3 regions of the Paenibacillus humicola genome follow, and region 2 is predicted to be linked to each of the others. Evidence: riboswitches for the same ligand, from Rfam matches in the RefSeq annotation. Region 2 holds a riboswitch; each other region holds the start of a gene.
The links. Region 2 has a riboswitch for ZMP and ZTP ahead of PD282_RS02800 (phosphoribosylaminoimidazolecarboxamide formyltransferase). Riboswitches for the same ligand answer to the same signal wherever they lie in the genome.
Positions count from the first base shown of each region.

Region 1: it holds a riboswitch for ZMP and ZTP, as region 2 does, so the genes downstream of both, rpiB (ribose 5-phosphate isomerase B) here and PD282_RS02800 (phosphoribosylaminoimidazolecarboxamide formyltransferase) in region 2, are expected to answer to the same signal.
Region 3: it holds a riboswitch for ZMP and ZTP, as region 2 does, so the genes downstream of both, PD282_RS21485 (bifunctional 5,10-methylenetetrahydrofolate dehydrogenase/5,10-methenyltetrahydrofolate cyclohydrolase) here and PD282_RS02800 (phosphoribosylaminoimidazolecarboxamide formyltransferase) in region 2, are expected to answer to the same signal.

Region 1 covers NZ_JAQGPL010000001.1:5,505,034-5,515,546, forward strand. The annotation lists gene wecB (non-hydrolyzing UDP-N-acetylglucosamine 2-epimerase) at 1-623, opposite strand, end outside; gene upp (uracil phosphoribosyltransferase) at 837-1,466, opposite strand; gene PD282_RS25230 (serine hydroxymethyltransferase) at 1,679-2,926, opposite strand; gene PD282_RS25235 (TIGR01440 family protein) at 3,242-3,826, opposite strand; gene rpiB (ribose 5-phosphate isomerase B) at 3,843-4,301, opposite strand; ZMP/ZTP riboswitch at 4,418-4,500, opposite strand; gene PD282_RS25245 (arsenate reductase/protein-tyrosine-phosphatase family protein) at 4,575-5,156, opposite strand; gene PD282_RS25250 (manganese efflux pump MntP) at 5,198-5,758, opposite strand; gene PD282_RS25255 (hypothetical protein) at 5,814-6,002, shown strand; gene PD282_RS25260 (L-threonylcarbamoyladenylate synthase) at 5,999-7,183, opposite strand; gene spoIIR (stage II sporulation protein R) at 7,398-8,156, opposite strand; gene PD282_RS27500 (nucleoside-triphosphatase) at 8,373-8,627, shown strand; gene PD282_RS25270 (P-loop NTPase family protein) at 8,727-8,918, shown strand; gene PD282_RS25275 (N5-glutamine methyltransferase family protein) at 9,037-10,122, opposite strand; gene prfA (peptide chain release factor 1) at 10,253-10,513, opposite strand, start outside.
Region 2 covers NZ_JAQGPL010000001.1:584,024-594,536, forward strand. The annotation lists gene PD282_RS02770 (sugar phosphate isomerase/epimerase family protein) at 48-869, opposite strand; gene PD282_RS02775 (dihydrodipicolinate synthase family protein) at 960-2,120, opposite strand; gene PD282_RS02780 (Gfo/Idh/MocA family protein) at 2,134-3,285, opposite strand; gene PD282_RS02785 (ABC transporter substrate-binding protein) at 3,872-5,143, shown strand; gene PD282_RS02790 (carbohydrate ABC transporter permease) at 5,357-6,295, shown strand; gene PD282_RS02795 (carbohydrate ABC transporter permease) at 6,315-7,142, shown strand; ZMP/ZTP riboswitch at 7,295-7,375, shown strand; gene PD282_RS02800 (phosphoribosylaminoimidazolecarboxamide formyltransferase) at 7,431-8,597, shown strand; gene PD282_RS02805 (hypothetical protein) at 8,622-9,521, shown strand; gene PD282_RS02810 (hypothetical protein) at 9,518-9,712, shown strand; gene PD282_RS02815 (SRPBCC domain-containing protein) at 9,888-10,403, shown strand.
Region 3 covers NZ_JAQGPL010000001.1:4,668,103-4,678,615, reverse strand. The annotation lists gene PD282_RS21505 (C40 family peptidase) at 1-368, opposite strand, end outside; gene PD282_RS21500 (pirin family protein) at 807-1,577, opposite strand; gene PD282_RS21495 (DoxX family protein) at 1,597-1,986, opposite strand; gene PD282_RS21490 (MarR family winged helix-turn-helix transcriptional regulator) at 2,081-2,530, opposite strand; ZMP/ZTP riboswitch at 2,687-2,770, shown strand; gene PD282_RS21485 (bifunctional 5,10-methylenetetrahydrofolate dehydrogenase/5,10-methenyltetrahydrofolate cyclohydrolase) at 2,871-3,737, shown strand; gene PD282_RS21480 (cyclodeaminase/cyclohydrolase family protein) at 3,734-4,381, shown strand; gene PD282_RS21475 (LacI family DNA-binding transcriptional regulator) at 4,492-5,526, shown strand; gene PD282_RS21470 (VOC family protein) at 5,622-6,074, shown strand; gene PD282_RS21465 (ThuA domain-containing protein) at 6,112-6,777, shown strand; gene PD282_RS21460 (SDR family NAD(P)-dependent oxidoreductase) at 6,842-7,555, opposite strand; gene PD282_RS21455 (TerC family protein) at 8,005-8,790, shown strand; gene PD282_RS21450 (hypothetical protein) at 8,898-9,644, opposite strand; gene coxB (cytochrome c oxidase subunit II) at 9,994-10,513, shown strand, end outside.

The sequences.
Region 1 (10,513 bases), 4.9 Mb from region 2:
TGCGCCGTCATCAGAATCATTCGCCTGCCTTTCGCCCAATCGAGGACGGGATGCGCGAACGCCCGGTCGACCGTATATTGGAAAACATCGATTGCCGTATTGCCGGTTACGTAAATCGCCGATTCCGGTTTGTTTTCCTTGCGCAGGTTATCCGCGGCCTGGTCCGTCGGCGCAAAATGAATATCCGACAGCACACCGGCCAGCTGCCGGTTCATCTCCTCCGGGTAAGGGGAAAGCTTGTTCCACGTCCTGAGACCGGCTTCCACGTGCCCGACCTGGATTTGCTGGAGGAAGGCCGCATAGCTGGCCAGAAAGGTCGTATGCGTATCGCCGTGGACGAGCACGATATCCGGCTTCGCTTCCTTTAATGCGGGCTCGAGCCCCTGAAGCACCCGAAGCGTCGTTTCCATCAGCGTTTGGCGGTCCTTCATCACGTTCAAGTCGTATTTCGGCTTGATGTTGAAGAAATCGAGCACCTGGTCCAGCATCTGCCTGTGCTGCGCCGTCACGCATACGATCGATTCGATGTGTTCCGGGTGCTTTTCGAGCTCGAGCACGAGCGGAGCCATTTTCACAGCTTCCGGGCGCGTGCCGAAGACAGTCATTACGTTCAGCTTTTTCAATCTGGTCACTCCTCAGGCGTTTTCGGAGAAAACGCGACTTCGTAAGCATAATCTTTGGCGTTTTCGGAGAATTCGCGGCTTCGTAAGCATAAACTCAGGCGTTTTCGGAGAAAACGCGACTTCGTAAGCATAGGCTTTGGCGTTTTCGTAGAAAACGCGACTTCGTTAGCATGAACTTTCGTTTCCGTAGAAAAAAGCGGCTTCGTCAGCCCTTTATTTTGTGCCGAACATCCGGTCGCCGGCATCCCCGAGTCCGGGTACGATATACCCGTGTTCGTTCAGCTTCTCGTCAACCGCGGCGACAAAAATATCGACGTCGGGATGCTTGTCCTGCACCGCCTTTACGCCTTCGGGCGCGGCGATGAGGCACATCAGCACAATTTGCGTGCAGCCCCGGTCCTTCAGCGTCTGAACGGCCGCGCAGGCGGAGCCGCCGGTCGCAAGCATCGGATCGACGACGACCAACAGCCGCTCGGTCGCATCCGTCGGAAGATTGACGTAATATTCGACCGGGCTCAGCGTATCGGGATCGCGGTACAATCCGATGTGGCCGACCTTCGCCGCCGGAATCAGCTTCAGGATGCCGTCCACCATGCCGAGCCCCGCGCGCAGCACGGGAACCAGCCCGAGCTTGCGTCCGGCAATGACCTTGCCGACCGCATCCGCCACCGGCGTGGAAACCGGAGCCGGCTCAAGCGGCAAATTTCGCGTGATTTCATAAGCCATCATCGTCGCCACTTCGTCGACGAGCTCGCGGAAATTTTTCGTATTCGTCTGCTTGTCGCGGATATGCGTCAGCTTGTGCTGAATAAGCGGATGGTCGCAAATCGTCAGTTTGCCCAAAGGTCGTTCGCCCTCCCGTGGAAGCATCGTCGGCACTCGAATTGAGCGGTTTTTTCCGAACAATCCTGTTTATTATAGCATCCGGCACCGGTTTGTGCACTCCGAACGAAGGCCCGCTTTTGCGGTACAAAAAGAAGGCCGCTCCGCGTCCGTGGAGGACGGTAGGAGCGGCCTTGCGGAAAGCGATAAGCAGCCGCGAAGGGCGTCTGTGATCAGTAGTTCAGCTGCGGATAGAGCGGATACTGCGCCGTCAAATCCCGGACCATGCCGCGCGCTTTGGCGAGGACGGCTTCGTCCTTCGGATTTTTCAGCGTCATCGCGATCACCTCGGCGATCGTCTTCATCGCGTCGACGCCCATGCCGCGCGAAGTCGCCGCCGGCGTGCCGATACGAATGCCGCTCGTAATAAACGGGCTCGTCGGATCAAACGGGATGGCGTTTTTGTTGACCGTAATTTGGACGGAATCGAGCACATGCTCGGCATCCTTGCCGGTAATGTTCAGGTTCCGCAGATCAATCAGCATCAGGTGGTTGTCCGTACCGCCGGACACGAGGTTCAAGCCGTGTACGACCAATGCTTCCGACAGCGCTTTGGCGTTGTCGATGACGTTCTGCGCATAGGTTTTGAACGACGGCTGAAGCGCCTCGCCGAAGGAAACGGCTTTTGCCGCGATAATGTGCATCAGCGGGCCGCCCTGGGTGCCCGGGAAAACCGCTTTATCGATCGCCTGCGCCCACGGCTTCGTGCAGAGAATCATGCCGCCGCGCGGTCCGCGCAGCGTTTTGTGCGTCGTGGTCGTGACGAAATGCGCATGCGGCACCGGATTCGGATGCAGGCCCGCAGCGACGAGTCCGGCAATATGGGCCATGTCGACCATAAACAAGGCTCCGACGTCAGTCGCGATTTTGCCGAGCTTCTCGAAATCGATCGTGCGCGGATAAGCGGATGCGCCGGCGACGATCAGGCGCGGACGATGCTTAAATGCCGTTTTGCGGACTTCTTCATAGTCGATCGTAAAGGTGTTTTCGTTTACGCCGTAAGCGACGAAATTATACAGCAGGCCCGAGGCGTTGACCGGGCTGCCATGCGTCAGGTGGCCGCCGTGCGCGAGGTTCATGCCGAGCACCGTATCGCCCGGCTTCAGCGCCGCGAGATAAACCGCCATATTCGCCTGCGCGCCGGAATGCGGCTGAACGTTGGCATGATCGGCGCCGAACAGCTCTTTCGCACGGTCGCGGGCGATATCCTCGACGATATCGACGTGCTCGCAGCCGCCGTAATACCGTTTGCCCGGATAGCCTTCGGCGTATTTGTTCGTGAGCACGGTGCCCATCGCTTCCAGCACCGCTTCGGAGACGATGTTCTCGGAAGCGATCAGCTCGATGTTGTCGCGCTGGCGCTGCAGCTCGAGACCGAGCGCTTTCACCAGTTCGGGATCTTGTTTACGCAGGTTTTCCATGATGGGACCTCCTAAGAGTTTTTGTGATAGCTTCTTTGAACTGCATCCGTGCGAGCAAAAACTCACTTCGGAAGCATATGCTTAGAGTTTTTTATGATTGCTTCTTTGAACTGCATCCGTGCGAGCAAAACTCACTTCGGAAGCATATGCTTAGAGTTTTTGTGATAGCTTCTCTGAACTGCATCCGTGCGAGCAAAAACTCACTTCGGAAGCATATGCTTAGAGTTTTTGTGATAGCTTCTTTGAACTGCATCCGTGCGAGCAAAAACTCACTTCGGAAGCATATGCTGTTTTTGCGATTGCTTCTCTGAAATACTACTCGCACGTTCCGTCAGCCGCTTCGGCTTGCTCCGGCGTATAGACCGCCCTCGCTCCGCCGATCAGCTTCGGCCGCGTATACGCCATCGTGACGTGCGCCGCGCCGATTTCGCGGATCGACGGCCGGACCGGCACCGCCACGCGCCGAAGGTGCATGCCGATCAGCGTGTCGCCGATATCGATGCCGGCATGCGCCTGCACCGTTTCGACCAGGCAGGCATTCGCCAATTGCCGGTACGCGTAAGCGGCCATCGAGCCGCCGGCTTTCGGAACCGGGACGGCCGCCACTTCCTCGAGCCCGTACCGCTCGGCCGCCTCGCGCTCGACCACGAGCGCCCGGTTCAAATGCTCGCAGCATTGAAACGCGGGCCAAAACCCGATCGCCCGCCGCGCCGTATCGACGCCGGCATAAATCGCCTGCGCCGCCTCCAGCGTGCCCGAGGTGCCGATTCGCTTGCCGAGCACCTCGCTCGTGCTCGCGCCGACGACGAGCAGCTGGCCTTTGCGCAAACCGCCCGCCGCCGCAAGCTCGCGAACGATCGTCTCCACTTCCGCCGCAACCTTTGTCCATTCCGGGCTCATTCGCTGCGCCTCCGCCTTAAGGATGAATGGCGCTGCCCGCTTCGATGCGCGCCACCTTGTCGATCCGGCCGCGGTGGCGTTCGCCGTTCGAGAACGGCGTTTCCAGCCACAGCCGGACGATTTCCTGCGCCACGCCGGGGCCGATCACTCGCTCGCCCATCGCCAGCACGTTCGTGTCGTTATGCTCCCGCGTCGCTTTGGCCGAGAACAGGTCGTGCACCAGGGCGCAGCGGATGCCCGCCACTTTGTTCGCGGCGATCGACATGCCGATGCCGGTGCCGCAAATGAGAATGCCGCGGTCCGCCTTCCCGGAGACGACCAGCTCGCAAGCCGGGAGCGCGTAGTCCGGGTAATCGACCGATTGGTCGCAATGGCAGCCGACGTCGGTCACTTCATGCCCGAGCGATTGGATGAACGGGACGATTTCGTCTTTGAGCCGGTAACCGGCATGGTCGGCACCGATGGCGATTTTCATACGTACAACCTCCGATTGACCGCTCCGAGGCGGAATTTGTCGAAATGCAATACCTTTAGTATACCTGATTCCGCGGGAAAGACGAAAAAAGAGCATGCCGCGCATATAGCGCAACAGCTCTTTGCCCAGGCGACCGGCCGTATGCTCCGATGCTCCACCGTGGTTGATCCCACTTTCGTCGCCAGTCACATCGGAAACCGTTTGGATTTGTTTTTATCATACCGGATCGAACGTGCAAAATCAATCCGTTTTCGCCGATTGTCTTCGCCCGCCTTACAAGTTGTCCAGCCGGTCGAGCAGCTTCTGCAGAGCGGCTTCGATTTCCGCGGCGCTTTGCTCATAAGAAGAGATCGGCCCGCCGAACGGATCGGCGATATCGAAGCCGGGAATGCGCCTCTCCAGCTCCAGCAGACGGCTTCTTTCCTCCGGAGTCAGCTGCTGGCCGAGCGCCTGCTTCATCTGGTATTCGGTGTACAGCGTCTCCAGCTCGGCGATATCCTCCAGCACCGCTTCGTCGCGGTCGACGAATTCCTTGAGCGTATACGTCTTGTCCACCGCCTGCGGAAAACGCTGAAGCAAATGCCGTTTATGGTCTGTCGTCATCGTTAAAATGAGATCGGCCCAGCCGACCGAACCGCCGTCGAGCGCCGTTGAGGTGCCCGCAGCCATGACGCCGATGCGCCGTCTCAGCACCTTTTGGGCATTGACCGAAACCGGCAGCCCGTCTACCGTCGATACGCCGGCGGAACGGACCTCGAGCTCCCGGTTCCGTCTGCGCGCCAGCTCGCGAAGAATCGTTTCCGCCATCGGCGAGCGGCACGTATTGCCGGTGCAGACGAACAATATCCGTTTCAAGCCGATTGCAACTCCTTCTTTGATCGTCATCGTGCTGCGGGTTAAAACAAAAATAAAAGGCCGAAGGTGAGCAAAATGACGCCGCCGCACGCTTCCCCGTATTCGCCGAGGGAGGAGCTGACGCGCCGGCCGAGCAGCAGGCCGAGAATCGACATGGCGCCGCCAAACAAGCCGAAAAGCAGTACCGTAAGCAGCACGTTAGCTGCGAATACGCCGAGTGAAATGCCGACGGAGAACGAATCGATGCTGACGCTCAGCGCGAACAGCAGCATGCCCCATGCCGTCCGGTGGTTAATCGACAGGACCGCGTCTCCGCGCAGGGAGCTGTAGACCATATGTCCGCCGAGCAGCAGCAGCAGACCGCCGGCGACGGTCGTCGCTACGCCGCCGAGCAGGGTGCTGACATATTGACCCGCAACGATTCCGGCGAGCGGCATGATGATATGAAACAGCCCGATCATCGTGCTCAGCTTTAAAACGTCGCGGAGGCGGATGCCTCTCATCCCGATGCCGATGCCGAGCGAAAAGGCATCCATGCCAAGCGCCAGCGCCATGATCAGCAGCGTCAGAAGCTGTCCGGTCAGCACTCCCGTCCAGGCCATTGCCATACCCCCTGTCCGCTTTCTCATCCAAGCATATGCGGACGGGAGGACAAACATGACGAGGATGCCGGACGGGCGGTGCCGGCCCGGCCGGTTTGGCGTCTGGCAGACGGGACGTTTTGGCCGGCGGAAGCTTACCGATGCCGATCGCGGAGAGCGGGCCGCCGCCGGCCGCCGCGGTTACGCGGATCCGCTGTATGGAGGCGCCTTCCGAGCCTGCGGCCATGCATCGGCGCGCATCTAAACGATGACCATCCGGCCCGCAGCCGCCTTGGCCAGCCGGTTCATCAGCGCGTGCCCGATTCCTTCCTGCGGGCACGTCTCCGCCCAAATGCGTTCGACCCCCAGCTCGTCGAACGACCGCAGGGCGGCGTACAGCCCATGCGCCGCCGTTTCAAGCTGTGCGAGCGCACCGGCGACGACGACGTGATCGGCGTCGAACAAGGCGGCATGCTCGGCGAACGCGAGCACGCCCGTCCGCTCGCCGCGAGCCCGGGCGGCGTCGGCCTGCGAGCGGACGTAAGCCGCAACGTCGGCGGCGGGCCCCTGGACGAGCACCATGACGCCTCTCGGGGCGTAATGGGCGTATTTCATCCCCGGCGAGCGCGGCGCCGGGGATGCAGCTCCGGCGGCTGCGGCGAGCCCGGGACCGGGCGCTGGAGCCGGCTGCGCCGCGAGCGCGGCGGCGCCTTGCGGCGTGCCGGCGGGTTCCGCAGCCGGCACGGCCGGACCGCCCGGTGCGGGCGCAGCGCCCGGCGCCGCGGCCGCGTCATACTCGACGCGCGCGGCAACCTCACGCAGCGCCTCCGCCGTGACGCCGCCCGGCCGTAAAATGCGCACCGCATCACCGTCGATTTCGACGACGGTTGATTCCAGCCCGACGCCGGGCGTGCCGCCGTCCAGGACGGCGTCGATGCAGCCGTCCAGGTCGGCGAGCACGTGCGCCGCCTCGGTCGGGCTCGGCCGGCCCGACCGGTTCGCGCTCGGCGCCGCCACCGGACAGCCGGCGGCGGCGATCAGCGCCAGCGCCGCCGGGTGAGCGGGCATACGCACCGCGACCGTATCGAGCCCCGCCGTCACCCGCGGCGAGACCGCCCCCGGAAGCGCGGGCAGGACGAGCGTCAGCGGCCCCGGCCAAAACCGGTCCATCAGGCGTGCAGCCGTCTCGCCATACGGCGCGACCAGCGTCTCAAGCTGCGAACGGTCTGCAATGTGCACGATCAGCGGGTTGTCCGATGGCCGTCCCTTGGCCGCGAAAATGCGCTCCACCGCCCTGCTGTCGCGGGCGTTCGCCCCGAGTCCGTAAACCGTCTCCGTCGGAAACGCAACAAGCCCGCCTTCGCGAAGCAGCCTCCCCGTTTCCGCGAAAACCGCCTCGTCCTGCGGTGCACCGGTCAACCGCCATCGTTTCGTGGTCGAATTCATCGTCTGATTCAGTCCCTAACCTCTAGTAGTAAGCGATATTGCCTTTCATTATACCATACCCGAAATCGGCGGCGCTTCTAACGAAACGCCGAAGCAGGCCCATTTTCAAAAAGCGGTACGGCAGCGGCCGTTCATTTTGCAGCGTCAAAAAGCAATTCGGGCACCCTCTGGGGTCAGAGGATGCCCGGATCTATGGATAAGGGCAGTGCGCCCTTTATTTGAACAAGCTTTTAATGAAGTCGATGACCGAGAGGATGAGCTCCCACAGAAAAAATTTCACCTGCGGCGCCTTCTGGCCGTCCGCCTGCTGAAGGTGCGGATTTGCCGCATCGTCTTTGTTCGAATCGTTGTGACCGTTATGCTGCGAGACCTTCGACGTCCCGGCTTGATCCCCGCCGGCCTTGACCGGAGCGTTCGTCTTGGCGACGTTCGCCGCTGCCGCTGCGGGAGCCGTCGCTTCTCCGCTGACCGCGTCCACGAAGCAGAGCGGCGGGAACAGCACGCACCACCAGTTTTGGCCCTTTCCGCTGCCGAGCGAGATGCGAAGCGCTTCATAGTTGCCGGCCGGATACACCTTGCTGCCGTACAGCTTCGTCGGGAACGGGACGACGGCGAGCTCGGCGTCGAATCCGTAATGGAAGCCGCGCCGCTGCAGCTCGTCCGCGACGACGCGGTCGATATCCTTCATATGCGAGCGGATCGTTGCGCGCGCCTGATCGATCGTTTGCGGCCCCTCGACCCAGCGGTCGATTTCGGCGACGACGGCGTCCCTGACGTGGCGCTTGACCGCTTGGTCCGCCGCGCTGTCGGAATTGGCGAGAATGCGAAGCCGGATCGAATCCTTCGGAATGTCGCCGTTTGCGACGGCGGCGTCGACATGCTGATTTTCCCAGCTCATAATAAGGAGGACGAGAGCAAAAAGCAGATAACCGTAATAGCGGCGGTACGGAAAACGGGAATAAGTGCGGATCATCACGACAAGCTCCTTTTCGGCACCCGTCGGTGCGCTCGGCTTGCGTTCCGGAACGATCATACTTCAAGTATGACCGCATCCCGCCGCCCTTAAACCTAGCGGATCGATGAAAGTTGAGAGGGAAGGTAGAAAGATTTAAGAGAGCCGGCGGCGCTGCCGCTGTGCCGGGACGGGGCGGAGAAGGACTGGCATTTGGAATGACGGAGGGAAACGCGAATGGCGAATGTTTTTCTGCTTACGAGTAAGCCTCGAATGGGAAAATCGACCGCGGTAAAACGGATCGCGGATCTCGTCGGAGCTGGCTTGTGCGGCGGATTTTATACGGAGGAAATGCGCGCGGACGGGGAAAGGACCGGGTTCAAATGCGTCGCCTTGGACGGCCGGGAGGCCGTTATCGCACACATCGAAGAAAAAAGTCCGCTGCGGATCGGACGGTACGGGGTCCGTACGGATCGAGGCGGTCGGTCTTGATGCGCTCGAACGCGCGATCGCGGCCGCTCCCGTCGTCGTGGTTGACGAGATCGGCTTCATCCAGCAGGATCGGAGCGTTTTCGCGATACACTCCGCCGGATGCTGCTGGAGCCGGGCATTGTCGTCGGAACCGTTTATGCCGATGAGCAGGCCGACTTCGCGTGGGTGAGAAGCGCTCCGGGCGTCACCCTGTTTACGCTCACGGAGGAGAACCGGGACCGGGTGCCGGGCATTATCGCGGGTAACGTGCAGGCATTGCTATTGGCTCAGGGGCAGCAGGAAAAGGGTTAGACGGGAATGCGCCGCCGGCGCGCAATGCGGCGTTATGGATGTGGCTGACCGACGTCATTGAACCGCGATGACGCGGCGGCCGGCGCGCGATGCGGCGTATGGGTGCGGCTGGCTGCCGTTATTGGACCGCGATGACGTGGCGGTCAATGCCCGCATAGTCGGGGATGATGCGAACCCCGCGCCATGCACCGAGGCCGCGAAGCATGGCGGCAACCGCCTCCGCTTGGCCGAGGCCGACCTCAAAGGCGACGATGCGCGGCATCGCCGCCAGCTGCGGCAGCTGCGCGAGTATGCGCCGGTAAGGCGCGAGCCCGTCCGCGCCGCCGTCAAGCGCGAGGCGCGGCTCGTAGTCGCGCACCTCGGGCTGCAGGCCCTCGATCTCCTCCGCCGGTATATACGGCGGGTTCGATACGAGCACGTCGATCCGCATCCCGGCCGGGCCGCCGCCCGGGCCGGGAGCGTCCGGCTCTGCCTCGCGCCGCCGCTCGAACGGCGCGAGCAGGTCGCCCTGCACGAACGCCATGCGCGCCTCCGCGCCATGGCGCGCCGCGTTCGTGCGGGCGACCGCCAGCGCGTCCGGCGACAGATCGGACGCGCAAACGCGCCATCGCGGACGCTGCACGGCAAGCGTCACGCCGATGGCGCCGCTCCCGGTGCCGACGTCGACCACGGTCGGCACCGTACCCGGGAAACCCGGGCCGGGCTCCGCCCGGGCCGCGGGCGCTGCACTTGCATCGCGGCCGGCCGGCAAGCCCGCGGCGCGGCCGCGATGCGCCCGTTCGCCGTCCGCGGCGCTCGCGGCCTCCGGCCAAAGCCGGTCGGCCTCCTCCAGGACGGCTTCTACGAGCAGCTCCGTCTCCGGGCGCGGGATCAGCACGGCCGGCGTAACCGTGAACGGCCGGCCGTAAAACCACTGCTCGCCGATAATGTACTGCGACGGCTCGCCCGCCGCTTTGCGGGCGACCGCCCGCTCCCAATCCGCCTGAGCCGCGGCGGGAAACGGGTCGCGCGAATCGCGCAGCAGCTCCGCCCGGCCGAGCCCGAGCGTATGCATGAGCAGCAGCTCCGCGTGATTTCGCGGCTCGCCGATCCCGTGCGCCTCCAAAAACAAAGAAGCCTGCTGACAGGCTTCCCCAATCGCCGCCGGCAGGCGCTGGCTGAATATAGCCCCGCCGCGGTCGCCTTCACTTGTTACGCGCTTCATGCTGCAAGCGCCCCTCTCTCTTGAATAACATCCGTCAGGCTTGTATCCTCATCAGGCGGTCTGCCTTCACCGGCAACCACCGCAGCCCCGGGATTCCGCGGCCCCGCCGGCAGCCACTCGTTCGTCCGGATCAGACCTGAAGCTGATTTTCCCGCTCGAGCAGCTCGGCCTGGGCCGTCAGCGTAAGCGTGTTAATGATCTCTTCCATATCGCCGTTCAGGACGGAATCCAGCTTATGCAGCGTCAGACCGACCCGGTGATCGGTCACGCGGCTCTGCGGAAAATTGTACGTGCGGATCCGCTCGCTGCGATCGCCGGTGCCGACCTTGCTTTTGCGCTCGCCGGCGTATTTGGCTTCCTCTTCCTGCCGCTTGATGTCGTAAATGCGGGC
Region 2 (10,513 bases):
CCCGTCGGGAATCGAGCCTCTTTCGGCGACGTCGGAGGAAAAACTTCCTACACGTGTTCCAAATACCGTTCCTTCATCCGGGCCAAAACCTCGCCGCCGGGCGAATCCCAGACCGCGCGGTTGAAAATTTCGACCTCGATCGGCCCCTCATAGCCGGCGGCCTCGACGGCCTCTCGAATGCGGCGAATCTCGATGACTCCATCGCCCATCATGCCGCGGCCCAGCACGAGGTCCGGCGTCGGGACGATCCAGTCGGATACATGGAAGCCCAGGATCCGTTTTCCGGCCCGCGCGATTTGACCGTACAGCTCCGGGTCCCACCAGACATGAAACACGTCGACGATCACGCCGACATCGTCGGCTTCAAACCGCTCCGCCATCGTATTCGCTTGTCCCAACGTGACGACAACCGAACGCTCGGCCGCCTGCATCGGATGCAGCGGTTCGATCCCGAGCTTGATGCCGTGCTCCCGCGCGAACGGAACGAGCTTCTCGATCCCCTCGGTCACCCAGCCGCGCGCGCGGTCAATGTCGCGGTCGGGCGAAGGGCCGCATACGAGCACCAGAACCTCCGCGCCCAGCTCGGCCGCTTCCTCGACGGCCCGCTTGTTGTCCTCGAGCCGCGCTTCGCGTTCCGCCGCCGTCGGCGCCGGGAACATGCCGCCCCGGCAGAGGCTGGAGACGCGAAGTCCTGCGCCTTGAATGAGCCGCCGGCTTTCGGCGAGTCCCGTCTCGGCTACCTTATGGCGCCAGGGCGAGATCCAGGGAATACCTGCGCGGGCACAGCCTTCCGCGGCTTCGCGCAAGCTCCAACTTTCCGTCGTAATCTGGTTCAGGCTAAGCCGTTCAATCGATTGAAGACTTCCCACGGCGCTTCCTCCAATTCGGATATATCCATTCACGAGTTGCCGTTCCCGTAGCCGGGTGCCTGCATTAAGCGGTCAGAAAACGGCAATGCCTTAAACCCCGGATAGAGCGAGAACGCGGCGCATCCGCTCGACGGCGAGGTCCGGGTTGATCAGCAGGCCGGCCTTATCCGCCAAAACAAACAGATCGGCGAGATGAACAACCGACCGGGCGCCTTCGGCTCCGCCGATCATCCGGAAGTGCGGCTGATGGCCGTTCAGGTAGGCCATAAAGACGATGCCGGTTTTGTAAGCGAACGTCGGCTTTTGGAAAATATGGCGCGACAATGGCAGCGTTTGATCCAAAATGGCATGGTAGCGCTCCATATCCCCCGCATCCAGGGCATGCAGCGCCGCGGCCGCCGCCGGCGCGATCGCGTCGAAAATGCCGAGCAGCGCATGGCTGAAGCCTTGTTCGTCGCCGCGGATCAATTCCGGGTAGTTAAAGTCGTCCCCGGTATACATGTTCACGCCCTCAGGCAGCAGACGGCGCATTTTGATCTCCTTGTCCGCATCGAGCAGGGAAATTTTAATGCCGTCCACTTTATCCGCATTCGCGCGGATGATGCGCAAGGCCACCTCCATCGCGGCATCGGGGTTTTGCTGGCCCCAATAGCCGGCCAGCTGCGGGTCGAACATATCGCCAAGCCAGTGCAAAATAACCGGCTGCGACACCTGACGCAAAATGCTGCCGTAAACGCGCTCGTAATCCTCGGCGCTTTTGGCACAGGCGGCCAGCGCCCGGCTTGCCATCAGAATGATGCGTCCGCCCGCGCCTTCGATGAAGGCGCACTGCTCTTCATAAGCGGCTTCCACCGCTTCGGGCGTCACCCCGGCGCCGGGAGCCAAATGATCCGTACCCGCGCCGGACGCCAAATGACCGCCTGCCGAACGCGCCTCCGCTATCGAATGCTTGATCAATTCCTTGGACCGCTCCCAATCCAGGCCCATGCCGCGCTGGGCGGTGTCCATCGCTTCCGCTACGGAAAGTCCGAGCGACCACAGGTAGCGGCGGTATTCCATCGTGGCGTTAAAATCGATTTGCGACTGCGCGAGCGGATCCGCATCCGCGAAAGGATCGCACACCACATGCGCGGCCGAGAAAGCGATCCGGCTTTTCAAAGGGCCATTCGGTACATCAAACGAAGACGAGCGGCCGGGCTCGTACTCGTACAGCGAGCCTCCGGCACGCGGCAGCTTGATCGTTCGGGCCAAGTCGTCGCCTCCTTTACAGGGTCAAATCCGGGATATCAATCCAGCGGCGTTCCTTCCACGACTGCAGACCCAGCTCCGCCAGCTGCGTCCCTTTTGCGCCCTCCAGCAAATCCCAGGGGAACGGAGTGCCGCAGGCCACGTGCTTCAGGAACAATTCCCACTGCATTTTAAAACCGTTGTCGAAAACCTGATTATCCGGAACGGGCTCCCACTGGTCGAGGAAATTGTACGGACTTGGAATATCGGGATTCCAGACCGGCTTCGGTGTATTCACTTTATGCTGGGTTTTGCAGTTTCGCAGCCCCGCTGCCGCACTGCCGTTCGTCCCGTCCACCTGAATGTTCACCAGCTCGTCGCGGTTCACGCGTACGGCCCACGAGGAGTTCGCCTGCGCGACGATGCCGCCTTCGATTTCAAAGGTCGCGTATGCCGCATCCTCCGCCGTACACGAGTACTTCTCGTTCCGCTCGTCGTACCGCTCGGGAATATGGGTCGCTCCCAGACAGGATACGGAGCGCACTTTGCCGAACAGGTTGTCCAGCACATAGCGCCAGTGAGCGAACATGTCGACGATAATCCCGCCGCCGTCTTCCTTGCGATAGTTCCAGGAAGGACGCTGGCAGGGAATCATGTCGCCTTCGAACACCCAGTAGCCGAATTCCATGCGCACGGATAAAATGCGGCCGAAATAACCGGAATCGATCAGTCTTATCAGCTTGATGAGGCCGGGCAAAAACAATTTGTCCTGCACAACGCCGTTTTTGACGCCCCGTTCTCGGGCCAGTCTGGCCAGCTCCAGCGATTCGGCCAAATTTCCGGCGGTCGGCTTTTCGCAATAAATATGTTTTCCTGCGGCGATTGCTTTACGGACGCCTTCCACGCGGCGATCGGTCGTCTGCGAATCGAAATAGATCTGGTAATACGGATCGGCCAGGCAGGCATCCAGATCCGTGCTCCAGCGCTCCAGTCCGTTCGATTCCGCCAAAGCCCTCAGCTTGCTTTCCTGCCGTCCTACTAAAAGCGGATCCGGCATAATCACATCGCCGTTAGGCAGCGCAACGCCCCCCTGGCTGCGGATCGCCATAATGGAGCGGATTAAATGCTGGTTCGTTCCCATGCGGCCGGTTACGCCGTTCATAATCACACCCAAATTAACCGTTGCCATTGCCGGTCTCCTTTCAAGATGAGCGAAAGTGGAGTTAAACGCTTACACCTCATTCTAGCCGCTTCCTGCGGCATCGTCTTATGAATATCAGAACTGCATTCTTAATTTTGGAATCGTCTTCATGCTAATGAAAGCCACGCCGAAATCGTCGCTCCATGGGCATGATCCTTTCTTGCGAAGCTTCGCATTTTATTACATCCAAATGACACAATATCGATATTTAAGCGCTTCCAAAAACAAATATAATAAATAGTGAGGATGATTTATCCAAATGCCATAGCAATCGTTCAAGCGGATGCTCGAGGAGGGAGAACGTAGAAGACATTCAAGAATTCCGCTGGATGCCGGCAGAAAAGAAGAGGAAATCGCACCCGGGTATGGCCTAAAGCGGATCGGCAGGCGGGATAAGCCGCCTCAAGCAGTTGTTTAAAAACTCGTATAGCTGCGTTAAATCAGTATCAGCCTCGTATTTTGGTTCCCCATGCAAGCCAGTTTCATGACTCGTCTGCAGAAGTCGGCAACAACTTTTTTGACGGTATTCCGAATAGTCAAATCAGCAAAGCGATGAAAATAGGAGGGATAGCCTATGCAGCCTCGACGGATCATCCCGCTGCTCCTCATCGTGCCTCTGGTGCTCGTGCTGCTCAGCAGCTGCGGGCTCGGCAGCACCCCTGCTTCAGACGGCGGTAAAAAGATAACGCTTACACTTTGGTACTGGAACCGCTCGATTGACGACAACTTGCTGAAGCAGGTCGACAAGCAGTTTCCCGGCATCCATTTGGACGCGCAGAAAATCGGCGGCGACTTTAAAGCGAAGCTGATGACGACGCTCGCCGCACGGTCGGGCGGGCCGGATATCATCGGCTTGAACGACTGGGTATCGGCGCTGTTCCCGGATAAGAGCCGGTTCTACAACCTCTACGATTTGGGCGCAAAGGATATCGAGAAGGATTACCTTGACTGGAAATGGCAGCAGGGCGTAACCCCCGACGGCACGATGATCGGGCTGCCGATGGATACCGGACCGACGGCGCTCTTTTACCGCGAGGATCTGTTCAAGCAGGCCGGACTCCCGACCGATCCCGACGAAGTGACCAAAATGATGAGCTCGTGGGATCAATATTTTGCGGCCGGGCAGAAGGTGAAGCAGGCGTTCGGCGGCAAGGTGAGCCTGACCGACAATATCAGCGACCTGTTCGGCCAGGTGCTGGCCCAGGGGAAAGACCTGTATTTCAAACCGGACGGCACCTTCATCGGCGGCTCCTCCGAGCAGGTGAACAAAGCCTGGGCGACGGCCGTCAAGGCTTATCAGCAAGGGATGCTCGCCAATATCGACCGCTTTACGCCGGAGTGGAACGCGGCGATGGATAACGGGGATATTGCGTCGTTCGTCGGCGCCGTCTGGATGAAGCAGGTGCTGATGGATGCCGCGCCCGATACGGCCGGCAAGTGGAAGGTTGCCAGGGCTCCCGGAGGGGACGGCAACAACGGCGGCTCGTTCCTGGCCATCATGAAGACGAGCAAGCATCCGAAGGAGGCGTTCGAGGTCATCAAATGGCTGCAGAATCCGCAGAACCAGCTGACGGGCTATCAGGACCTGAACCTGTTCCCTTCGACGCCGAGCGTCTACAGCGATCCGAAGATGAACACCGCGGAACCGTTCTTCGGCGGACAGCGTACGGGGGGGATTTTCGCCGCATCGGCCAAAAACGTCCAGGTCGCCTATTTCGGCGAGAAGTTCACGCTGATCGACGGCATTTACAAGCAGGAGCTGGTCAAGGTCGCCAAGCAGCACAAGGCGCCGGACAAGGCCTGGAGCGACGCCATGAACCAAATCCAGCGAGAGCTGAAAAGATAGCTGACGAAGCTGCGTTTTACTTGCGAAAACGCTTAGCCGATGCTAACGAAGCTGCGTTTTCTTCGAAAACGCTTAGCCGATGCTAACGAAGCTGCGTTTTCTTCGAAAATGCTTAGCCGATGCTAACGAAGCTGCGTTTTCTTACGAAAACGCTTGGCTTATGCTAACGAAGCTGCATTTTCTTCGAAAATGCTTAGAAGGAGCGATATGCCTATGCAGCAAACGCCGATTGTTTCGAATCCGTCAAACCGGGCCGCGCTGCGCCCGGAGCACAGCCGGTGGAGAGAAGCCTGGAAGAACCGGGCGGTTTATGCGGCCATTTCGCCGTTCTACATTTTATTCGCCGTCTTCGGCCTGTTCCCGATTCTGTTCTCGCTCTATCTGTCGCTGCAGAAGTGGGACGGCATCGGCACGATGTCCTATAACGGCCTGAACAACTTTCAGTATATGGTGACGGACCCGCTGTTCTGGCAGTCGGTCGGCAATACGTTCGTCATCTGGATCTATTCCACGATTCCGATGCTGTTCCTTGCGCTGGTAATCGCGTTCCTGCTCAATTCGGCTTTTGTCCGGTTCAGGAGCGCCTACCGCATTGCCTATTTTCTGCCGAACGTGACTTCGATCGTTGCGGTCGCCATTATTTTCAGCACGGTATTCGCCAACAAATACGGGCTGCTGAACTACATGCTGACCGCAGTCGGTCTCAATTCGGTGCAGTGGCTGAACTTTCCCTTCGGCATCCAGACCGCCATCGCGTCGATGGTCGTCTGGCGCTGGACGGGATACAACGCGATCATTTATTTGGCCGGGCTGCAGAGCATTCCGAGCCAGCTGTACGAAGCGGCGAAGATCGACGGCGCCAGCACGGCGCAGTCTTTCTTCCGGATCACGATCCCGCTCCTTCGGCCGGTTATCCTGTTTACGGTTATCACGTCCACGATCGGGGGCATGCAGCTGTTCACGGAGCCGCAGGTGCTCGTCGGCAACGACGGCGGCGTCGGCAACAACGGCATGACGATCGTACTGTACCTGTACCGGGAAGCATTCGTGAACAACTATTTCGGTTACGCTTCCGCCGTCGGATGGGGCATGTTCGTCATCATCGTCCTGTTCTCGGCGCTAAACTGGACGATCACGAAGGAAAGAGCCTGATTTTAGGGAGGTGAACGGGATGAAAAGTAATGGCGTAAAAACAATGGGGCTGCATTTGGTGCTCGTCCTCGGCGTGCTGCTGTCCGTATTCCCCTTTTACTGGCTGGCCGTTATGTCGACCCGCACGACGAGCGACCTGTACAAGTTTCCGCCGAAAATGTGGTTCGGGACGCATTTTGCCGATAATGTCCATCGCGTCTTTCAAAGCATCGATTTCTTCCACGCATTCTTCAATACGCTCTTCGTAGCGGTCGTATCCACGGTGCTGGTGCTGTTTTTCGACTCCCTCGCGGGCTTTGCGTTCGCCAAGTACGAGTTTCCGTGGAAAAAGCCGCTGTTCATCATCCTGCTTGCGACGATGATGGTGCCGGGCCAGCTGTCGCTCGTGCCTTCCTTCGTGATTATGGCGACCTTCGGATGGGTCGGCAGCTTCAAGGCGCTCATCATTCCGGGAATGGCGAACGCGTTCGGCATTTTCTGGATCCGCCAATACGCGACGGGCGCCGTGCCGGATGAGCTGCTGAGCGCGGGGCGCATGGACGGCTGCGGCTTTTTTCGCCTGTACTGGAACGTGTCGCTGCCGGTGCTGCGGCCGGCGCTCGCGTTTCTCGGGGCGTTCACGTTTATTAACGCGTGGAACGATTATTTATGGCCGTTAATTATTTTGAACGACGCGTCGAAATATACGCTGCAGGTGGCGCTGTCCCAGCTGAACGGCATTTACAACACCGACTATTCGATGGTCATGGCCGGCACGTTTCTCGCCGTTCTGCCGCTGATCGTGCTGTTCCTGTTCGTCAGCCGGCAGTTCATCGCGGATATCGCGGCGGGGGCTGTCAAGGATTAACGGTGCTTCAGGGGATGTTCAAAAGAGAAGGAGCCTGCCGTGGCTCCTTCTTGATTTCGAAAAAAGCGCTCCCGCGATTGCGCGCACGTCCGGACGGCGAGGTTAATATTGCCGGATCATGGAGCTTTAGGGTAAAATCGACTCGAGAACAACATACGGTGTGTGACTGGCGTGACATGGGACGAACCATGGGGGAGCATACCGCGAAACGGCCGTACGCCTGGGCAAAAGTATTCGGATGTTCATCTGAATACTTTTTTCATTTTCCGAAAAGGGAAGGTGGATGGGATGGAACGAATCGAATTGCGGTACGGGATGAATCCTCATCAGCGCAGGGCGAGCGCATATGCGGGCGGGCGGCTGCCCGTGCGCGTCCTAAACGGCGAAGCGAGCTACATCAATCTGCTGGATGCGTTCAATGCGTTCCAGCTGGTCCGGGAGCTGAAGCGAAGCACCGGCCTGCCGGCGGCGGCTTCGTTCAAGCATGTCAGTCCGGCGGGGGCGGCTGTCCATACGCCGCTCGGGGAATCGCTGGCCCGGTCGTATTTCGCGGACGGCATGGAGCTGTCTCCGCTTGCGGTCGCCTATGCAAGAGCGAGAGGAGCGGACCGGATGTCGTCGTTCGGAGACTGCGCGGCGTTCAGCTGCCGGGTCGATGCGTCTTCCGCCCGCCTGCTGCAGAAGGAAGTATCCGATCTCATTGTCGCGCCGGGCTACGACCGTGATGCGCTCGAGCTGCTGAAACGGAAAAAGAACGGTGCCTATCTCATTCTCGAAATCGATCCGGATTTTGTCCCGGCCCCGGTCGAAACCCGGACCGTATTCGGCATGACGCTGGAGCAGGAGCGCAACGACGCGGAACTGACGGAGGACGTGCTCGCCAACGTCGTCACGAAACGGCGGCTCATCCCCCCGGAAGCGAAGCGGGATCTGCTGGTCGCCTTGATCGCCTTGAAGTATACGCAGTCCAACTCCGTCTGCTTGGCCTGCGGCGGGCAAACGATCGGCATCGGCGCGGGGCAGCAGTCCCGGATTCACTGCACGCGGCTGGCGGCGGAAAAAGCGGACCATTGGATGCTGCGGCAGCATCCCGCCGCTCTTCGGCTGCCTTTCCGCAGCGGCTTGTCCCGGGCGGACATGAACAATGCGCTCGACGGGTGGCTGAACGAAGACGCCGCGCCGGCTGAGGAGAAGCGTTGGAGGCTTTATTTCGACGAAGTGCCGGAGCGGCTGACGAAGGAAGAGAAGGCGCAATGGTTAACGGGGTTAACCGATGTCGCTTACGCTTCCGACGCGTTTCTGCCTTTTCGCGACAACCTCGACCGGGCCGCTCGCAGCGGCGTACGGTACGTCGTACAAACCGGAAGCTCGGCCCGCGATGACGAAGTCGCGGAGGCGGCCGACGAATACGGCATGGTGATGGCTTGCTCGGGCATCCGGCTTTTTCATCATTAGTTTAAATGAGATGGAGGAACTGTCATGACGATTGTGCTGCGCAGCGGCGATTTGAAGGCGGAAATATTGGAGCCCGGCACGTATAGGGGTTCGCGGTTCGATTGGACGGGGTTTATCCGTCAGGTGACGCTGCTGCAGGGCGGGCACACGTTCGGCGGAGTCGAGAGTCAGGTCCCGGGTAAAGGCTCGGGCGGGCTCGGGCTGTGCAACGAGTTCGGCATCGACGCGCCGCTCGGCTACGAGGAGGCGGAAATCGGCGGCAAGTTTCCGAAGCCGGGTATCGGGCTGCTCACCCGGACAGGGGAGGAAGCCTATAATTTTTTCCGGCCTTACGAAACGGAGCCCTTCCCTGTCCGGACCGAACATGGCGGCGATTTCGTCCGGTTCGTACAGGACCCGCTGCCGATAAACGGGTATGCCTTCCGGCTGGAGAAGGAAATCCGGGTGCACGGCGCGGCGCTGACGATTTCGTATGCTCTGCACAATACGGGCGGCAGGCCGATTGCCACGAACGAGTACGTCCACAATTTTCTCGCGATTGACGGGATGCCGATCGGCCCGGAGTACGAGCTGCTTTATCCGGAAACCGTCCGGCCTGAGCCGGGCGCGAATCCCGAACAGCAGGCGAGCCTGGCCATCGAAGGCGGCCGGATCGGCTGGAAGCCGGGCAAGCCGCGATTTTACGCGCGTTTCCTGCCGTTTGCGGGCGAGGCTCCGTTCTATTGGGAGCTGCGCCATACGGCCGTGCGTGCCGGCATCCGGGAACGCGGGAGCGAAAGGCCGGTCCGCTTGGCGCTTTGGGGAGAGCCGCACGTCGTGTCGCCGGAGATATTTGTGGCCGTCGCCGTACAGCCGGGCGGCGTTCAGCGCTGGACGCGCACGTTCGAATGCTTCGCATGGCAAGCGGGAGGCGATCGTGAATGACCGGCGGTCAGCATCAAGCGTTCCGGCTTCAAATCCAAAGCATTGGCCCCGATGAAATCGGGCTGTTTCGCCGGGAAGGGCTTTTCGCACGAAATGCTGAGCTGGGCGAAAATGCGGGCCGCATTGCAGGGCAGACACTTTCTGCGGCTGGACTGTGCATCCGACCGTCCGAAATTGTGCACCTTATATGAGCGGAACGGCTTCGTTAAAGTAGGAGAGCGGCTCGTCCTGGACGTGTACCCGGCGGCATTTTACGAATGGGAGGTTCAACGAGCGCAGCGGACATTCTAATTATTCCTTGACGAGAATATTCCGTTCAAGGTATGATCGGGACATGAACTTCCATATCCGATAAGGAGGGTTTCGATGCCGGAAAATCAGGCAGCATCCAGCACCCCGGCCGAGCTGGTCATCACCCGGACCGTCAAGGCGCCGCGCGAGCTTGTCTTCAAGCTTTGGACCGAGGAGGAGCATCTGAAACGGTGGTGGGGGCCGAAAGGCTTTTCGCTCGAGGTGGCCCAATTCGATTTGCGTCCGGGAGGCATCTTTCATTTCAGCATGAAGTCTGCGGATGGGCAGGAGATGTGGGCCAAATTCGTGTACCGCGAGATCGCCGCGCCGGAGAAGCTGGTCTACGTCAACTCCTTTTCCGATCCGGAGGGCAAAACGGTACGGGCGCCGTTCAGCGACGCATGGCCGCTGGAGGTTCTGAATACGGCGACATTCGCCGAGCAAGACGGCGCAACGGTCATCACGCTGCGCGGCGGCCCGATTAACGCGACCGCCGAGGAGCAGCGCATGTTCCAATCGATGTTCGAATCCATGCAGCAGGGCTTCGCCGGCACCTTCGATCAGCTGGACGAATACCTGGCATCGCTATAACCGTTCGAAAAGCGGCCGACCGGCCGCCCGCATGTATCGCTTGCCCGGAGCTGCGCGCGGTACGCCCAAACGGGGCAGTCTCCGAAAACCGCGTTCGGTTTCGGGGGACT
Region 3 (10,513 bases), 4.1 Mb from region 2:
CCGATATAGACCGCGACATGGTGAATCGGCTTGTAGAAAAAGACGAGATCCCCAGGCTTCAAATTGCTGCGCGACACATAACGGCCGGCCTTGGACTGCGCTTTGGATGTGCGGGGCAGATAAATGCCTTTTTTGCCGTATATATATTTGGTAAACGAAGAGCAGTCGAACGTCCTCGTTTGGCCGACGGATGCGCCGAATCTATAAGGTGTCCCCAAATATCGTTTGCCTAAGGAAATAATACTGCTGGCTTTCGATGCGGTTGTCGCGTGCGCTTTGGGGGCTTGTCCGACCGCCGCACCTACTATCAGCATCATAAAGCTCAGCGAAAATACAATTGCGCGTGTTGTCCACTTCTTGGTGTTCATCGTTTTCCTCCCATGTTGTTATACTTGCATGCAAGTTATGAAAAACGTATCAGCGCTTGCAAAAATAGTATAACATGGGCTATGTTTTCCATGATTTACCGATGAGCGCCCCATCCTGCTTTTGACAAGGCTTTCATAGCGATTATTAGAAAAAGATTAAAAAACAGCCTTTAATTCTAATGGACAAAAGCTGGAGCTGCCATTATAATAATGGCTTTTTGGCGAAAATTTTCCTGCGGATATTCGGCTGCGCCGGGAGAAGGCATGGAGCACCTGCTTGCGGATGCGTTGCAGGCAAGCGCAAAATGGGCGTAATCCGGGGGTGAGCCTGCGCGGACGGAACGGAGAGCGAGAGACCCGGAGTTATATAGAAAGAAGGCTTCAGACCCTTGGACTGGGCCTGAAGCCTTCTTTTTCATTTACGGGGTGCAAGCCGGTTTATCGTTTCGGATACAGCGGATAATCGACCTTGGCCGGAACGTCGATCAGCAGCATGCGCACGGCGTCCGAACCGCCGGCTTTCACTGTGACTTCGGCGGTTTCGCCGGCGTTTACGACGATAAAGTCGCGGTGCTTGAAAGGCGTCGGCTCGGCTTCGCCGTTCGTCCACTTGCCGCCGCCGCGGACGGCAAGCGCCGCGAGCGTACGGCCGGCCTGGACGGGGTGGCGCCAGCTGTGGCCGGACTCGATCGTCACATCCCACATCCGGGCGTCGACCGCCAAGCGGATGGGAGAATCCCCGCCCAGCACGGTTTTGACGACGGCGCCGTCCCGCTCATCGACCGGGAACGCTTCGTGTTCGTATTGGCGGTACGTCGGCTCCGTCTGCAAGGCCTTCTCGATGTGCGGCTCGAACCAGATCTGGAACCCTTCCATATCCGGACCGATGAATCGTTCTTCGTGGCTGACGCCGGAGCCGGTCTGCATGACCTGGGCGCCGCCCGCGCCGACCGTGCTCCGCGTCCCGAGCGTGTCGCCGTGCTGTGCCTCGCCCCCGATCACATAGGTCATAATTTCGAAAGCCTGATGCGGATGGAGCGGAATGTAGCCCTCTTTGTCGGCCTCTGCCCAAGCCCAGTAGAAGAGCGGGCCGATGCGCTTCACGGCCGAGCCTTCGCCCGGGAAGCCGATCGGTTTCTGTTCGCGGATTTTGCCGCCGTCAAATGCGCCTTTTGCTTGCAGCGAAGGACCGTAAATTAACGTTTGCATGGTGCTTTCCCCCTATCGATCAGCCGATCGCGTACTCGCCTGCACCGATAAACGCAAGGGCGAGCGAAATTGCGATCAGGACCAGATTGTATTCGATGCCGTTCGAAGTGACCCAGAAGCCGTTTTTGCCGTGAACCTTCACAATCGCGCCGAGCATGAGGATTACGATCAGCGCGGCGGCCACCGGCATCCATAGACCGAGAAGGAACAACAGACCGCCGGCCATTTCGAACAAACCGACGACGAATGCAGCCATGACGCCGGGCTTGACGTTGATCGAATCGAACCAGCCGCCCGTTCCTTTCAATCCGTAGCCCCCGAACCAGCCGAACAGCTTTTGAGCGCCATGCCCGATAAACAGAATGCCCAAAATAACTCGAATGATCAATAAACCGATGGAAAGACCCATGATAAACGACCTCCAATAAATTAGTTTTAAGTTTCTTAAATTTAAGATATTTGGTCTGAAAAAGGAAGCAGCCGCCGGCCGGTTTCGTTTCCGGCTACGAGAAGCTTCCCTGGGCGGCAAGGCCCAGCTTTTTGAGCAGCGCGATCGCTTCGGCTCGTTCCTGCGGCGTCAATCCTTCCGTCGCTTTGCGTATGGCATCGGTATGCTGCGGGAACACATCGTCGAGAAACTGCCTGCCCTGCGCCGTTATTTCCGCAAAAATAACCCGGCGGTCCGTGGGGCAAGCGACGCGGCGTACGAACCCTTTTTTCTCGAGCTTGTCGACGACATACGTAATGTTGCCGCTCGACATCAAAATTTTCTCGCCGATCTGCTGCAAAGGCTGTTCGCCTTTATGGTACAGCAGTTCCAGCACGCCGAACTCGGTGGGGTTTAGGCCGTAGCTCTTAATATCCTTCTGTGCATGCGCCGCGACCCACTGATAGGCTCTCGATAATACGACGAACAGCTGCAGCGCGTTGTCCTCGGCATCCGGAGTCGCCATGGTGATCACCTCCAAACATCTTTAAATTAATTATCTTAAATTGAATATAATTCAATCCAGGAAAAATGTCAAGCGTATTTTTAATTGTCCGGTCCATTTATTATTTTGTCAAACGGTTGAATCGTAAATCGAGCTTCTATATACTAGGAGCAGATACACGTCGTATGTGACTGGCGTAACGTGGCGAACCACGGGGGAGCATACGAGCGGACGAACGTGCCGAACGCCTGGGCGAAGTATCCGGTTCAAGCAGCATTTGCGCTGCCGCCGGGTGCTTTTTTTCGTCTATAGGAATGTTTTTTGCTCGACTGATTACGCACACGTCCGGGAGGGAAAAACGATGGTTGACATGTTGAAAGCAAAGCCATTGGCCGATGCTGCGCAGTCCGAAGTCGCCGCAGGCGCAGCCAGGTGGAGGGAGAAAGGCGTCGTGCCCGGCGTCGGGGCGCTGCTGGTCGAAGGCGATCCCGCTTCCGCTTATTATGCGGGGGCCAAGCGGAAAATGGCGGAGAAGCTCGGCATTCGCTTCGAGCTGCTTGCCTTTAACCGCGGCGTGACGGAGGAGGAGCTGCTTGCGGAAATCCGCCGCTTGAACGAGGACGGCGGCGTGCACGGCATCATGCTGGAGCTGCCGCTGCCGAAAACGGTAAACCCGCGGAGGCTCGCGGAGGCGATCGACCCGCTGAAGGACGTCGACGGCATTGCGCCGGCGAACGTGCAGGCGTGTTTAACCGGAGAGCCGGGGATCTATCCGGCGACGCCGCAATCGTGTATTCGCCTGCTGCACGGTTACGGTTATTCGCTGCAGAGAGCCGATGTTGTCGTCGTCGGCCGGGGCGAGACGGTCGGCCGGCCTCTCGTCCCGATGCTGCTGCGCGAGCAGGCGACGGTGACCGTCTGCCATTCGCGCACGAAGGATCTGGCTTCGCATGTCCGCCGGGCGGACATCGCGATTGCCGCCGCCGGCGTGCCCAACCTGATCACGCCGGAAATGACCCATCCCGGGCTCGTCCTCGTCGATGCGGGAATTAATGAGAAGGCGGACGGCGGCGGGATCACGGGCGATGTCGCGCCGGAAGCGGCCGCGCTGGCTGCCGCGGTTTCGCCGGTGCCCGGAGGCGTCGGCACGCTGACAACCGTCATTTTATTCGAAAATGTGCTTCGGGCGCTGGAGCTGCAGGAGCTTGCGGGGAGGCTGGCGAAATGAGCGATACGAAGGCGGCAAGCGAATTCGATTGGACCGTCCGGACCTTTTTGCAGGAGGCGGCATCGTCCTCGCCGACGCCGGGAGGCGGAAGCGTTGCGGCATTGGCGGCTGCGCTCGCCGCATCGATGGGCTCGATGGTCGCGAGGCTGACAAGCGGCCCGAAATATGAAGGCGCACAGGAGACGGCGCAGCGGATCGCCCGCGATATGTCGCAGGCGATCGTCCGCTGCGAAGCGCTGTCCGCCGCCGATATCGCGGCCTTCGGCGGATATATGCAGGCGCTCGGGCTGCCCCGGTCGACGGAGGCGGACAAGCAGACGCGCAAAGCGGCGATCGCCGCGGCGGCGCTGACCGCGACGGAGGCGCCCATGGCGCTGATCGATCTCTGCCGTCAAATGCTTGAGGCGCTCGAGGAAGCCGCGCAGCTCGTGAACCGGAACGCGATATCCGACTGGGGCATTGCCGCCCTGCTGGCCGAATCGGCCGCCCAGTCCGCTTGGCTGACGGCACTGATCAATCTGCCGTCGCTTGCAGACGCGTCCGCAGCGGCAAATTTCCGCAAGCGCGGTGAAGAACAAGTCGCCGCATGCGTCCGCCTGAAGGATGCGGTCGTCTCGGCAGTCAAGGGGAGGCTCGCGCTGTAGAGCCGCTTCCGGCAATATTCAAGATTGACATTGGCAAATCGCGTTGCTACGATGGTGTAAACACGCGTTCGCACTAGGAGAGGCCGAATACCGAGGTGAAAGATTAGCACATGAATGCGGAACAAATCGCAAAGCTGGCGGGCGTCTCGCGCAGCACCGTCAGCCGGGTCATCAACAACTATCCGAACGTTCCGCCGGAAACGCGGGAGAAGGTCATGCGCGTCATTAACGAGCACAATTACGTGCCGAACGTGTCGGCGCAGGTATTGGCCGGGAAGAAAACGCGCACGATCGGTCTGTTCATGATCGAAAAGTCCGGCCGCGTTGCGGGGGACATCCTGACGAATATGCTGATCGCAAGCGTCATCGAGGAAGCGTCGTCCCATAACTACTTCGTGCTGACGTACATCATCCGGGGCGCAGGCTCGGAGGAGAGCGTCAAAAATGTGACCGACATGTTTTACCAGCGGCGCGTCGAAGGCGGTCTGTTCATCGGGGCGGCGAGCCGGGAGCCCTTCATCTGGCAGCTGGCGGACGAAGGCTTTGAGGTGGCGATCGTCGACCAGCGCCTGTCCGAAGCCGGCGAGAGCAACCGGATCGTCGCCGAGTTCGACAACGAGAAGGGAATGTCGCTTGCCGTACGTTATTTAGCCTCGCTCGGCCATACGGAGATCGGCGTCATCAACGGCGACATGAGCCGGCTTTCCGGGGTGACCAAATACGAAGGATTCCTTCACGCGATGGAGAAATGCTCGCTTCGAGTCCGGCCGGAATGGATCGTGCAGGCGGATTTCAACGAGGAGGCAGGCTATCGGGAGATCGGCCGGCTCGCCGATTCCGGGACGCCGCTGCCGACCGCCTTCATTGCGGCCAACGACAGCGTGGCGTTCGGCGCCATTCGCGCGCTGAATGAGCGCGGGCTGCAGGTGCCGGGCGATATCTCCATCGTCGGCTTCGACAACCATGGGCTAAGCGCGCGGTTTAATCCGTCGCTGACCACGGTCGGCGTCAAGTTCGAATCGATGATGAAACGGCTGACGGCCAGCCTGATCGGCTCGATCGAAGGCACATACGACGGCAGCCGCGTAATCGTCATCGATTGCGAACTGATCGTCCGCGATTCCTGCTCGCCGCCGAAAAGCTGACTCCTGATTCGCCCTGTACCGCGCCTCACTCGCTTGGCCTGCGCGCGTCCGTTAGGCAATGCAACGATATTTCAATCCGGAGGGTGAAGGCAAAAATGGCTAATCCGTTCGTCAATTCGCACGTCATTACGCAAATCGGAATTTTGGTTCACGATATCGAGAAAACGTCGCAGGCGTATGCCGATTTTTTCGGCATCGACAAGCCGCAGTGGTTTTGGACGGATACGGCCGATAAGGCGCAGACGGAATACCGGGGCTCCGGATCGGAAGCACGGGCCAAGCTGGCTTTCTTCAACATGGGCTCGCTGCAGCTTGAGCTGATCGAGCCGGACCGCGAGCCGAGCACGTGGCGAGAGCATCTCGACGAGCACGGCGAAGGCGTCCACCATATCGCGTTTAACGTTAAAGGAATGAAGGACACGGTTGCCGGGATGGAGCAGGGCGGAATGCCGCTGCTGCAAAAAGGCGAATATACCGGCGGACGCTACGCGTATATGGATACGTCGGACTCCCTCAAAGTGATCCTGGAGCTGCTCGAGAACGATTAAACGGTTGTGTACCCATGCGAAGGAGGCATCCGGAACCATGAAGCATATTGCAGCGATTGTCGGCGATTATTACCACGATCCCGCGCTGATCCGCGAGTCGATGGCAGGAGCGCTCGCGCCGTTTGAGCAGGCGGGGCGGATTCGTCTTACGTTTCACGGCGTCGAACAGTTTGAAAGCGTTCTATTATCCGATCCCAGGCCGGACGTTTTCATCTTGTTTAAAGAAAACCGGCTCAATCCTGCGGATGCGCAGGTTAACGAATGGATGACCGCCGCGGCGGAGGAGACGGCGTGCCGGTTCGTCGAGGAGGGCGGCGCCTTCCTGAACTGGCATTCGGGACTGGCCGGCTACGATAAATTCGAACTGCTGAACGACATGCTGAAGGGCTATTTTCGCCACCATCCCGAGCAGGTTTCCGTCCGTTACGACGGCGCGCTCCCGTCCACGATGCAGGAGGACGGCGGCCGGCCGGTGTCGTTCGAAGCGGTGGACGAGCACTATTTCGTCCATTGCCGCGAAGCCGAGACGCAGGTGTTTCTCCGGTCCTCGTCGATCCACGGCAGCGAGCCGGCCGGTTGGCTGCACCGTCATGGACGCGGCAAAGTCATCTGCCTGACGCCGTCGCACACGCGCGCGGCGCTGCTGAGCGGCGGGATGCGCAGCCTTCTGGCCAGCGCGGTGGAATGGTGCCTCGAAGCATAAACGAAAAAGGCGGCGAATCGTCACGATTCGCCGCCTTTTCGCCGGCTAGAGGAGCCCTTGCGGATTACCATGGCATCGGATTGCCTTTATAGTCGAGGTAGATCGGCGTATCCGGCCGGCCCAGCCGCGATTCCAAGACGCTCCAGATCCCCGCTGCCGAATCCGTAGGCTCAACGGTGGCATCCGTGTTCAGCCGGCCGAGCATGTACGAGCGGACGTAACCGGGATGAAAGGCAAACACCTGCACGCCGCGCGGCGAAAGTTCGTTATGAAGCAGCTTCGATTGCATGTTCAGAGCGCTTTTCGACATCGTATAGCCGAACTCGTGCGTCCGTGCGCTGTTCGCGATGCTCGCCGCCTCGGAGGAAATGTTGACAAGCTGCTTCCGGCTGCCGCCGAGCAGCAGATCGATTACCGAATGCGTCACCCGGAGCGGGCCGAAGGCGTTCGTATCCATAATGCGGCGCATATCGTCGAAATACAGCTCGCCGAAAATCGTTCCCGAGCGGTCGAGGAAAATCGCCGCATTATTGACGACGATCTCAAGACGATCGGTTTCGCGCCGGATCGTTTCCGCCGCTTCCGCAACTGACCGGTCGCTCGTTACGTCGAGCGGAACGATGCGCAGGCAGTCCCCGCTTTCCGCCTTCAATTCCCCAAGCTCGTGCCATTCGGGCATATAGCTGCCTGCAAATACGGTAAAACCGTTCCGGATCAAAATCCGGCTCAGCGCAAGTCCAAGGCCTCTGTCGGCACCGGTGACGTAAACATAACGCAAGGCTTCCCAACTCCTTCTTTCGCATCATTGATTTTATGGTAGCCCTTACATCCGCGGACGGTCAACCGGTTTTCGCAAAATACATTCGCCGTACCGGAAACGTCGGCAGCCGGGGCGTTCCTAATCCCGGCTAAGATTAATCCGCGCCGATATATAATGAAGAAACGGTAAAAGGGAAGATGGGCTGACGCTGTCTGCAGAGCCGAAAGCGCTGGGGAGAAGAAGGGACGCGAAGCGGCAGAACGAAGATTCATCATCGGAATGCCGCGGCCCATAGATCAGATGGAAAAGAGTCGAAATGCACGCTCGGAGAGAAAAAACATTATAACGGAATCCCCTTGGGCATCCAACGTTTCTTTTGGAAATGACTGCCGATCTGTGTTTTGATTGTTGTATTCGACCCTTCAGTTGAGGTATTGTTAGTTTATGAGGTTTATCCGGGAGCCGTATTGGGCAAGACAAGCCGTCTCCGGCAGGGGACGCGCTTTCACCTGCTCCGGCTGAAGGCGTTTGCGAAACGGGCGTCATCGTTCGCGGGAAGGTCGGGTGTTTCCAAACAGATGGAATTGTTTTTATTGCTGCTCGAAATCATACTGGTCAATTTGGTGCTGAGCGGGGACAACGCGGTCGTCATTGCGATGGCCTGCCGGAACCTGCCGATCGAAACGAGGCAGAAGGCCGTCTGGTGGGGGGCGCTCGGAGCCGTCATTTTGCGGATTATTTTGACGGTTGTCGCGCTTTATTTGCTGCAAATCCCGTTTATCCAAATTATCGGAGCGGCGCTTCTGTTCTTTGTGGCGGTGCAGCTGCTGAAGGACGACGGTGAAAGCAAACAGATCGAAGGAGCGGCATCGCTCTGGAAGGCGATCCGCATCATTTTGACGGCCGATTTCATCATGAGCCTGGACAACGTGCTTGCCGTCGCATCCATTGCGAAAAACAATATTTGGATTATTGCCGCGGGGATCGCGATCAGCATTCCGCTCATCGTATGGGGAAGCCAATTGATCATGAAGCTGCTGAACCGTTTTCCGGTGCTGGTCTATGTCGGAGCCGGCATTCTCGGGTATACGGGGGGCGAGATGCTGGAAGAGAGCGAACGGCTGCTGAACGGTCTGCAGGCGATCGCCGGCGGGTGGGCGGAATATGCGTTTCCGGTCGTTTGCGGCGTGGCCGTCATTGTGACGGGTTATCTGCTCCAGAAGCGGGCGCACCGGCATGTGGCGCAGGAATAGGATTCCAGTCAAAAGCAGATATATAATAGAAGAGATTTTTTTTAGCCGGCCGTCCGGGACCAAGCGCACGTTTCACGAAGCGCTTGGTCTCTTTATTTTGCTGACGGCTAGGGCGTATCGCCGATGCGGCGGATCGCTTTCCGTTTCTGGACGTCCAGCGGCTCCGGGACAAAATCACCGCCTGCAAACTGGTGCTTCACGAGCGTGTTAAACGAATCGAGCCATGGGGTCAGGGAATGGCCGAGCCTGGCTTCCTGCTGATATTGGACCAGATGATTCAGAAACTCCATGTTGGCGGAAATATGCACTTCCTGGACGACGGGAGCAAGCCGTCTGATGGTGGTGGCGATCGTCTGCTTCAGCTCGCCGGACAGCTGGTTATGATCGTTCACCGTCAAATTCGAATTGTACGGGGTGGCGATCCGCTGGTTGTTCCAATACGGGCTGCCCGTATCGTTATTGTAAACGCCCTCGGTCGTCCCGGTATTGTCCTGCTCCCGCGTGCCCGGGCCGCCGGTTCGCTTCGTTCCGACCGCCGTATGGTCGAGCGTGATGCCGACGTAAGCATTTTTGTCGGTCAGAAACACGAGCGCGCTGGCGACGCCCGGCAGATCGTAAACGTCCGTGGACAGCTGCGAGCTGTATTCGAACCAGGCGTTGTCGTGCTGGCCAGGAATGCCGCTCATCGTTCCGTACATGCGCGCGCCCATCGTTTTCGGGTCCCGTTTCTGCTGCGACCCGTAATCGAACGTGCTGTTCTGCGACCACCGCTTGTAATTGCAGCCGCTCGTGCCGACCGCCGCCGCAACGGCCAGACAGACGGCAAGCGCGCGGACTGCTGCTCGCTTTCTCATGCTGATTGGCTCCTTCCCTGATAATACTCTTAGCATGAACGGCAAATGATGAAATATGCGCCTTTCGAACATACATAAAGAACCATGGTTTTTGCGCACAATGAAGGGTAGAGATGGAGGAAAAACGGAGGAGAAGGGCAACCGAAAAAGCTGATAAAATAAGGAGTTTGACAGCTTTGAGAACAATTTGTGAACTCTTCTAGGAACATTGACAAAAAGCACCTGCAACTTTATATTTAATAAGGTGATTGGATTGCGGGAGTTGTCTGCACATCTGTGAATGAACGCAGCTGGCCTTAATAAAAGCCATCTTGGACTGCTGCGAAAACGTCTAAAGTGGGGTTGATTGATGATGAATCGGTGGCGCGTTCTAAAACGGCTTCTTCCTCTTCTGGCCGGAATGGTGTTGCTGCTGTCGGCTTGCGGACGAGCCGACTTGTCGGTGCTCAGGCCGCAGGGGCCGGTTGCCGAAGAACAATTTAAACTAATGAAACTGGCGATAATTATTATGGTTATTGTCGTCGTCGTCGTGTTTGCAATCGCTTTTTATGTTATCGTCCGTTTTCGCCGCCGTCCCGGCGACAAGACGATACCGAAACAAGTGGAAGGCAATCACAAACTGGAAATTATGTGGACCGTCATCCCGATCATTCTGCTGATCATCCTCGGCGTGCCCACGATTCAGTCCGTTTTCGGACTCGCGAAAGACTACTCGAAAGATCCGAACGCTATTCAGGTCAAAGTTACAGGTCATCAATATTGGTGGCAGTTTGACTATACAAAGCTGGGCATACATACTGCCCAGGAGCTTGTCATTCCGAATGACGCCGTGATCTCGGTCGAAACGGAAACGGCCGACGTGCTTCATT